Regions from separate parts of the Serratia sp. LSHTC3 genome, predicted to be linked through region 1. Evidence: predicted binding sites of a transcription regulator. Region 1 holds the regulator's gene; each other region holds the start of a gene.
The links. Region 1 encodes Fur, which represses iron uptake genes when iron is present. Its sites were predicted from a motif close to ATAATAATGAGAACNACTATCAA; they were not measured.

Region 1 (3,208 bases):
AGGCAAGGTGGCCGACATGGAACACCTGCCGAGCTACTTCGGCCAGGAGGTCAGCAAGCTGGTGAAGGCGCACGGCATCGACAGAATGCAGGCCTGGCAAGACGGCTTGAAAGACGCCGAGAACGCAAAGGCGTTCGCCACCTCGCGCGTGGGCGTCAACTTCTGGGATACGTTGTACTGGGGCGGTTTCGATAGCGTCAACGACTGGGCCAACAAAGGATATGAAGTGGTGGTCTCCAACCCGGACTACGTCTACATGGACTTCCCTTACGAGGTGAACCCGGACGAGCGTGGTTACTACTGGGGCACCCGCTTCAGCGACGAGCGCAAGGTGTTCAGCTTCGCGCCGGACAACATGCCGCAGAACGCGGAAACCTCGGTCGACCGCGACGGCAACCACTTTAACGCCAAAAGCGACAAGCCGTGGCCGGGCGCCTACGGTCTGTCCGCTCAGCTGTGGAGCGAAACCCAGCGCACCGATCCGCAGATGGAATACATGATCTTCCCGCGCGCGCTGTCGGTGGCGGAACGCGCCTGGCACCGAGCCGGTTGGGAGCAGGACTATCGCGCCGGCCGTGAATACAAAGGCGGGGAAACCCACTTTGTCGACACCAAGGCGCTGGAGAAAGACTGGTTGCGCTTCGCCAATATCCTGGGCCAACGAGAACTGGCCAAGCTGGACAAAGGCGGCGTCGCTTACCGTCTGCCGGTGCCGGGCGCGCGCGTGGCGGGCGGCAAGCTGGAAGCGAATATCGCGCTGCCGGGATTGGGCATCGAGTACTCCACCGACGGCGGTAAGCAGTGGCAGCGCTATGATGCCAAGGCCAAACCGGCGGTCTCCGGCGAAGTACAGGTGCGCTCGGTCAGCCCGGACGGTAAACGTTACAGCCGCGCCGAGAAGGTCTAAGCCCGGCACATCGGCCTGTCGTCATGGCGGCGGGCCGCTTAACGAAGGGGGAATGCGTTCGCCCCCGCGCGTGCCGGCGTGGGGCGGATGTTGAAGTGAGAGCAGTACGTGGAGTCGCAGTGCCGCTGCAATTGTAGTATTTCATGACATGATCTTTCCCCGGCTTGCCCGGGGATTTTTTTGCCCGTTGTACGGCGGGCATAAAAAAACCGCCTCAATGTGAGGCGGTTTCTCATAGCCGGTGAGGCTTATTTCTTGTCGTGCAGCGATTCGTCTTCGCGGCAGTCACCGGTTTCACAGTGGCCGTACAGGTACAGACTGTGGTTGGTAAGCTTGATGCCGTGCTGCTTGGCGATATCACGCTGGCGCACTTCGATGGATTCGTCGCTGAATTCGATCACTTTGCCGCAGTCCAGGCAAATCAGGTGATCGTGGTGATGCTGTTGGGTCAGCTCGAACACGGACTTGCCGCCTTCGAAGTTGTGACGTGTCACAATGCCCGCATCGTCAAACTGGTTCAGTACGCGATAAACCGTTGCCAGGCCGATCTCTTCGCCCATATCAATCAGTTTTTTGTACAAATCTTCCGCACTGACGTGATGGCATTCCGGATTTTGCAGTACTTCCAGGATTTTGAGTCGCGGAAGCGTGACTTTTAAGCCGGCCTTCTTCAATGCGATGTTGTTGTCGGTCATGCGAATTCAGTCCTGTTACTATGCTAATCAAGTTGAGGCGTACTCGCCTGTGGCATCGGTCGGCACAAAGAGTTAATGCGTCTCATTATAGAACCGGTTGTACTAAATGGAAACCGCCGGTTGTTAACAAAGATATAATTGCACTATTGCATGTTTTGCATGCAACGCCTTGATGGATGGGATAAACCGATATCTCAGTCTACCGTGACGGGGTGGGAAGTTACAAATCTGTAGCTTCTATCGCAGCAATCCCTGTTGCCGATGACGGCCCTGTCGGCACACTATGCACTTTACAGGGCCTTTGTTCAACCTTTCGCCAGTCCCGGCGTTTAGCCGACGATATCGGCCAGGCTCAGCTCTTCGACAATCTGTTTGACCCAGGCGTCGACGCGCTCATTGGTCAGCTCCGGCTGACGGTCTTCGTCGATCGCCAGACCGATGAAGTGGTTGTCGTCCGCCAGGCCTTTGGAAGCTTCGAAGTGGTAGCCTTTGGTCGGCCAGTGGCCCACGATGGCCGCGCCGCGCGGTTCGATGATGTCGCGGATGGTGCCCATCGCGTCACAGAAGTATTCCGCGTAGTCTTCCTGGTCGCCGCAGCCGAACAGCGCCACCAGTTTGCCGTTGAAATCGACTTCTTCCAGCGTCGGGAAGAAATCGTCCCAGTCACACTGCGCTTCACCGTAGTACCAGGTCGGGATACCCAGCAGCAGGATATCGAACCCTTCCAGGTCTTCTTTGCTGCTTTTGGCGATGTCGTGCACTTCAGAGACGTCGTCGCCAAACTGTTTCTGGAGAATTTTCTGGATCATTTTGGCAATGTTTTCGGTATTGCCAGTGTCGCTGCCAAAGAAAATGCCTACAGTAGCCATATCGCGTATAACCTTTAAATTCAATTAATTGCATTACTCGGCGCCGGCACTGCCGCCGATTAAAATGATGCCATGGCAAGAGCCTTTCGCCACGGTGGCGGGCGCCGACAGGCGCAGTCTCTTACCGGTAAATGCGTATCATGCCAGAAAGTGGCGCCGGGGTTTTATCGCATTTATGCGATGCCGAAGGATGAAGAAAAGCGTGGTCGATCCGGCGTTGTCCTTAACGCCGCGCCGCGCGTGCGGCCGAAGAGATCAATGTTCCGGCTGTTCTTCCGCCAGTTGCGCCAACAGCATCTGCTCGATGAGTTCGCTGCGGCTGATGTTGCGCTGTTCCGCCAGTTTGTTCAGGGCGTCCACCGCATCCGCGTTGATTTTCAGCTCTACGCGCCGCAATCCGCGCACTTTATCGCGCCGTAACTGATTGCGCTTATTGATTCTAAGCTGTTCATCGCGGGAAAGCGGGTTGGTTTTCGGGCGCCCCGGACGGCGTTCATCTGCGAACAGATCCAGCGTCGTGCGATCCGTTTGTTCTTTTGCCATAGGTAGCGGTACTGCAAGGGAGTTTGCATCAAAAAGCGCTCGCACGCTTCCGGAGGCATCGGTTAACACACTTCGGGCCAATAAACCCTAACCCAAATTTACCCCCGAACCGGCGTTCGCGAACGCGCTGGCGCGGCGGCAAAATTATAGCGCGCCATATTACCCCAGCAGATGGAGCGGCGACAATGCCTAAC
Region 2 (3,208 bases), on a different contig from region 1:
TTGCACGGCGGGGCGTCGGTGGTGCTGGCGGAATCGATGGGATCGATGGCCGGCTACCTGTGCAGTGAGGGCGAGCAGAAAGTGGTGGGGCTGGAGATCAACGCCAACCACCTGCGCGCGGTGTTCGATGGCCAGGTGCGCGGGGTGTGCCGCGCACTGCACGTCGGCCGTCGCCATCAGGTGTGGCAAATCGAGATCTTCGACGCGCGCGATCGGTTGTGCTGCACCTCGCGTCTGACCACGGCGGTCATCGACTGATCCCCGCCGCTTTCCGCAGGCGCTCGGCCTGCGGAGCCTTTCGCTTTACAGCTGAAACGGCACGCGTTTGACGAAGTCCTTCTGAAACGCGTTCGCCTTCTCCCAGGTGCCTTCCATTGCATATTTTTGGCAGATCAGCGTCAGCGTATGGCGGGCGAAGTGGTAGCTTTGCACCCGAAACAGCTGGCAACGCTGTGGGTTGTTGATCTCGACGATCAGCCGGTTGTGCAGCTTGCTGAGCGCGTGCAGGTAGCTGTCGTCGTCGCCGTTCTCCAGACACAAATTGGCCATGGTCAGGCTGACGCTGTTGTACCGCTTCAGGTGGTCGATATTGCATTCCGGGCGCCGTAGCGCCGCTTCGGCCATGTAAAAGTCCACCGTGGCGTCGCGCACGCTGAATTTGTAGTCATCAATCTTGCCCAGCAACCATGCGTTGATCGAAAGAGTCATTGGCTTCGCGCTCAAATTTAAATTGAATGATAATCATTATCATATAAACTGCCGCGCTGCCGATCAATCCCCGGCGTGGCGTTTTTTCATTGCGCGGGGTGTAAAAGGTCGCCGACGACCCAACTTGATGCTGAGCGACTAAACTTTAACCTGAGGGCGCGCGCTTGCGCTGCGCCACGAAATGCCGATAAACGCACATTTACGACAGACAGAATGCAGAAATAGGTATTTTCTATGAATGTTTAGATCGGCAACGTACCGCGGCGCTGTAACGCTGACGGGCCACCGGGGAGTGCGGTACGGTGATGCAGGATAAAGAATAAATTCATAGGGATAGCATGCACACCTTGCCGCCAGACGCCGCAAGCCGCCACGGATGTCCCGCTGGCTTGCCGCACGCCGCAGCGAAAAACCGCGCTTGCGGCGGATACCCCCGCAAAACAAACGGTTGAAGTGATAATCGTTATCACTAACATATAAGCAACCCAGATTGGCTGTGGCCAAACACGAGTGTGAGGTAGACCCTATGCAAACGGAAAATGTCGGCACTTTTTCTCTGGATGAAAATGTCTGGCAAGGCATTTCGCTCAGCGACAGCGCCGTACGACAAATAACCAAACTGATGCAGCAGGATCCGCAGGTGAAAGGGCTGCAGCTAGGGGTGAAACAATCCGGCTGCGCCGGCTTTGCCTATGTGCTGGATCTGACCCGCGAACCCGCCGATGACGATCTGCTGTTTGAGCGCGACGGCGCCAAACTCTATGTGCCGCTGAAGGCCATGCCGTTCATCGATGGCACCACGGTAGATTACGTCCGCGAAGGGCTGAATCAGATATTCAAATTCAACAACCCTAAAGCTCAGCATGCCTGCGGGTGCGGCGAGAGCTTTGGCGTTTGAGCGATGCAATCAACATGACACGAAGCAATGTAGAAATGCCTAATGAAGTGCAGGCTTGGGTCAGCGAAGGTCGCTACAAAGAAGGTTTCTTCACCCAGCTGGCAACCGATGAGTTGGCCAAGGGCATCAACGAAGAGGTGGTGCGCGCCATCTCGGCCAAGCGCAACGAACCCGAGTGGATGCTGGAATTCCGCCTTGAGGCTTATCGCGCCTGGCTGCAGATGGAAGAGCCGCACTGGCTGAAGGCCAATTACGAACGCCTGAACTACCAGGACTACAGTTACTATTCGGCGCCGTCCTGCGGCAGCTGCGACGATGCATGCGGTTCGCAACCCGGCGCCGAGCAGCAACCGGGCGCGGCGACGGAAAAAGATTACCTGACCAGCGAAGTGGAGCTGGCGTTCAACCAGCTCGGCGTGCCGGTGCGCGAGGGCAGCGAGGTGGCGGTGGACGCCATCTTCGACTCGGTCTCGGTCGCCACCACCTACCGTGAAAAACTGGCGGAGAGCGGGGTGATCTTCTGTTCGTTCGGCGAAGCGATCCAGGAATACCCGGATCTGGTGCGTCAATACCTGGGGCGCGTGGTGCCGTCCAACGATAACTTCTTCGCTGCGCTGAACGCCGCGGTGGCCTCCGACGGCACCTTCGTCTATGTGCCGAAAGGGGTGCGCTGCCCGATGGAGCTGTCGACCTACTTCCGCATCAACGCCGCCAAAACCGGCCAGTTCGAGCGCACCATCCTGATCGCCGACGAAGGCAGCTACGTCAGCTATATCGAAGGCTGTTCCGCCCCGGTGCGCGACAGCTACCAGCTGCACGCGGCGGTGGTGGAAGTGATCCTGCATAAAGACGCCGAAGTGAAATACTCGACGGTGCAGAACTGGTTCTCCGGCGGCGAGAGCAAGGGCGGTATCCTCAACTTCGTCACCAAGCGCGCGCTGTGCGAAGGCGCCGGTTCGAAAATGTCCTGGACCCAGTCGGAAACCGGCTCGGCCATCACCTGGAAATACCCGAGCGTGATTTTGCAGGGCGACAACTCGATCGGCGAATTCTTCTCGGTGGCGCTGACCAGCGGCCATCAGCAGGCAGATACCGGCACCAAGATGATCCACATCGGCAAAAACACCAGGTCGACCATCATCGCCAAAGGCATCTCCGCCGGCCACAGCGAGAACACCTATCGCGGCCTGGTGAAAATCCTGCCGGGGGCGGAAAACGCCCGTAATTTTACCCAGTGCGACTCGATGCTGATCGGGCCGGACAGCGGTGCCCACACGTTCCCTTACGTTGAAGCGCGCAACAACAGCGCTCAGCTGGAGCACGAAGCCACTACCTCGAAGATCGGCGATGACCAGCTGTTCTACTGCCTGCAGCGCGGCATCAGCGAGGATGACGCCATTTCGATGATCGTCAACGGTTTCTGCAAGGACGTTTTCTCCGAGCTGCCGCTGGAGTTCGCCGTCGAGGCGCAAAAACTCCTGGCCATCAGCCTGGAACACAGCGTGGGTTAATCGCCGCATTTTTAGCGCCGTCGGCGCTATCTGAGGACACAGCATGTTAAGCATCAAGAATTTGAAAGTCAGCGTGGAAGGCAACGAGATC
Region 3 (3,208 bases), on a different contig from region 1:
TTTCCAAAAACAGAGTGGTGAAAAGTACGGCGTAAACCACCCAAATTACGCTTGGATCGGCGAGGGCGATAAAGTCCTGCTGCCAAAGCGCATGAATAATCTCTCGTAATACATCCATTTTATGTCCTGTTGCATGCCGGTTGCGCCCGGGGTCACATTCTCCAGGATGCGGCGGTTACCGTATCTGACAGTTACCCGGTTAGTGTACCGCTAATAGCTTAAGCCGACATTAAACGAGACGAAGAAAATTATCGGAATCCGCCTTAGCGCACGCCGTTGAGGCGATCGAAGCCGGCCGCCAGATCGGCGATCAGGTCTTCGACGTTCTCCAGGCCGATATGCAACCGCACCAGCGTGCCGGAAAAATCGACGCCGCCCGCCGGGCGGATCGCTTCCAGTTCTTCCGGCTGGTTGGCCAGGATCAGCGACTCGAAGCCGCCCCAGGAGTAGGCCATGCTGAAGTGGCTGAAGTTATCCAGGTAAGCGGCCAACTGCGTATCGTCCAGCCGTTCCTTCAGCACGAAAGAGAACAGCCCGTTGCAGCCGCTGAAGTCGCGGCGGTAGAACTCGTGGCCCTTGCAGCTCGGCAGGGCCGGATGATTGACCGTCGCCACCTCCGGCCGCGCCGCCAGCCAGTTGGCGACCTCGATGCTGCTGCGTTCGTGCTGCTTCAGCCGCACGCTCAGGGTACGCAGGCCGCGGCTCGCCATGTAGGCGGTGTCGGCATCCACCATCTGCCCCATCAGATAGGAGTACTCGCGCAGTTGATCCCAACAGCGCGCGTTGGCGACGGCGGTGCCAAGCATGTAATCGGAATGGCCGATCAGGTATTTGGTGCCGGCCTGAATAGAAATGTCGATGTCGAAATCCAGCGCCTTGAACAGCACCCCCGCCGCCCAGGTGTTGTCGATCATGATCACCACGTCCGGCGCCACGGCGCGAATGGCCTGCACCATCGCCGGGATATCCTGCACTTCCAGGGTGATGGAGCCGGGGGATTCCAGGAACACCACGCGGGTATTGGGCTGGATCAGTTTGGCGATGTCGGCGCCGATCAGCGGATCGAAATAGGTGGTGCTGACGTTCATGCGGCCGAGGATATGGGTGCAGAAATCCTGGGTCGGCTCGTACGCAGAGCCGGTGACCAGCAGGTGATCGCCGGCGCCGACGAACGACAGGATCGCATTGGCCACTGCCGCCGCGCCGCAGGGGTACAGCACGCAGCCGGCGCCGCCCTCCAGCTCCACCATCGCATCCTGCAGGGCGAAGTGGGTCAGGGTGCCGCGTCGGCCGTAAAACAGCTCGCCGTGGGCGCGTTGCGCGGTGGCGTGTTTTTTGGCAGCGACGGAGTCGAAGACCAAAGAAGAGGCGCGTTGCGTGACGGGATTGACGGAGCCCTGGGTGTAGCGTTTGCCGCGGCCGGCGCCGATCAGCGCGGTTTCGATATGTTTTGACGTCATGGTACCTGGCTCACCTCTGGTTGCTCTGCACGTGCCCGTTTACGATAGCCCTTACGTTAACATGAGTTAATATAGCCATCCAGACGTTTTAACTTCCAGATATAGAAACGGCTATAATTGGCTGCCGGTCACGCATTTCTCGCGTAATCCTTCTGCCGAGTGGGAACAGAGAAGTCCATTCCTCGGCTGAGGCGCCGTTCGGCAGCGTGGCGTTGTTGCGCCGTTGTGGGATAAAAGTAACGAAATCACCCTATAAAAGGGGCATTTGGCGGTGAACGGACACAGATTGGCGCTTTGTAACGGGGCTGGCTAAAATTTTCTCGTTTATTTGGTAAATAATAATGAGAACCACTATCAATCCCCGGTTGGTTTGATATGATCGCACGCTGAATTATTCCTTAATTTTGATCGGTAATGGGTGGAGGCACAGCGTGAAAACGGCTGGCAAGAATTTAAATCAAGGATCGTTCGGCCAGGGCCGGGCGCAGTGGGGCAAGGCCTTCGGCCGCAGCCTGATGGCATCTATGGTGCTGGTCGTAGGGCTGGCCGGCAGCGCGCAGGCCGCGCCGGCGAGCAATCCGGCCGTTGCCGAAAGCGTTGCGCCGACCACCGCGCCTGCACCTGCTGCAGCCGCCGCGCCGGAGAGCATCACGCCGGTGAACCCGGCGCCAACGATCCAGCCACCGGAAACCCGCGGCATGGACCTGTCCGTTTGGGGCATGTACCAGCACGCCGACGCGGTGGTGAAAGCGGTAATGATCGGCCTGGTGCTGGCCTCGATCGTGACCTGGACCATTCTGTTCTCCAAAGGCAGCGAACTGCTGCGCGCCAAGCGCCGTCTGCGCCGCGAACAGCTGGCGCTGGCCGAAGCGCGCTCGCTGGATGAAGCCTCCGAACTGGCGCAAAACTTCGGTCCGGAGAGCGTCAGCGCGGTATTGCTGAACGACGCGCAAAATGAGCTGGAGTTGTCTGCGGAATCCAACGACAACAACGGCATCAAAGAGCGCACCGGCTTCCGCCTCGAGCGCCGCGTGGCGGCCTACAGTCGCAACATGGGCCGCGGCAACGGCTTCCTCGCCACCATCGGTGCCATCTCGCCGTTCGTCGGCCTGTTCGGCACCGTGTGGGGCATCATGAACAGCTTCATCGGCATCGCCCATTCGCAGACCACCAACCTGGCGGTTGTGGCGCCGGGCATCGCGGAAGCGCTGCTGGCGACCGCGCTGGGTCTGGTCGCGGCGATCCCTGCCGTCGTTATCTACAACATCTTCGCTCGCGTCATCAGCGGCCACCGCGCGCAGGTGGGCGACGTGGCGGCGCAGGTCTTGCTGCTGCAGGGCCGTGATTTGGATCTGGCCGCGACGGCGGAAGCCAAGCGCTCACAGCACGCGCACCAACTGCGGGCGGGGTGAGACATGGCGATGCGCTTAAATGAAGATCTGGACGACAGCGGCGAACTGCATGAAATCAACGTGACGCCGTTTATCGACGTCATGTTGGTGCTGTTGATCATCTTTATGGTGGCCGCGCCGCTGGCAACGGTAGATATCCGCGTCGATCTGCCGGCCTCCTCCGCCAAGCCGCAGCCGCGGCCGGAAAAACCGGTGTTCCTGTCGGTGAAGGCCGACAAACAGCTCTACGTCGGCGATCAGCCGGTGAATGCCGATCAGTTGACTTCGGTGCTGGATCAACGCACCCAGGCTAACAAAGAAACCACCATCTTCTTCCAGGCGGACAAGAGCGTGGAC

Region 2: sufA (Fe-S cluster assembly scaffold SufA) is a predicted target of Fur. The motif match lies at 1,162-1,184, and genes of this name have one in related genera.
Region 3: exbB (tol-pal system-associated acyl-CoA thioesterase) is a predicted target of Fur. The motif match lies at 1,796-1,818, and genes of this name have one in related genera.

The regions. Positions count from the first base shown of each region.
Region 1 covers NZ_JBXUNP010000005.1:290,588-293,795, forward strand. Annotated here, with positions in the region: gene AC2CGI_RS19670 (beta-N-acetylhexosaminidase) at 1-907, shown strand, start outside; gene fur (ferric iron uptake transcriptional regulator) at 1,156-1,602, opposite strand; gene fldA (flavodoxin FldA) at 1,932-2,471, opposite strand; gene ybfE (LexA regulated protein) at 2,727-3,014, opposite strand.
Region 2 covers NZ_JBXUNP010000002.1:944,700-947,907, forward strand. Annotated here, with positions in the region: gene menI (1,4-dihydroxy-2-naphthoyl-CoA hydrolase) at 1-258, shown strand, start outside; gene AC2CGI_RS11815 (hypothetical protein) at 304-708, opposite strand; gene sufA (Fe-S cluster assembly scaffold SufA) at 1,235-1,606, shown strand; gene sufB (Fe-S cluster assembly protein SufB) at 1,621-3,117, shown strand; gene sufC (Fe-S cluster assembly ATPase SufC) at 3,161-3,208, shown strand, end outside.
Region 3 covers NZ_JBXUNP010000004.1:281,053-284,260, reverse strand. Annotated here, with positions in the region: gene AC2CGI_RS16965 (DedA family protein) at 1-118, opposite strand, end outside; gene metC (cystathionine beta-lyase) at 264-1,460, opposite strand; gene exbB (tol-pal system-associated acyl-CoA thioesterase) at 1,892-2,872, shown strand; gene exbD (TonB system transport protein ExbD) at 2,876-3,208, shown strand, end outside.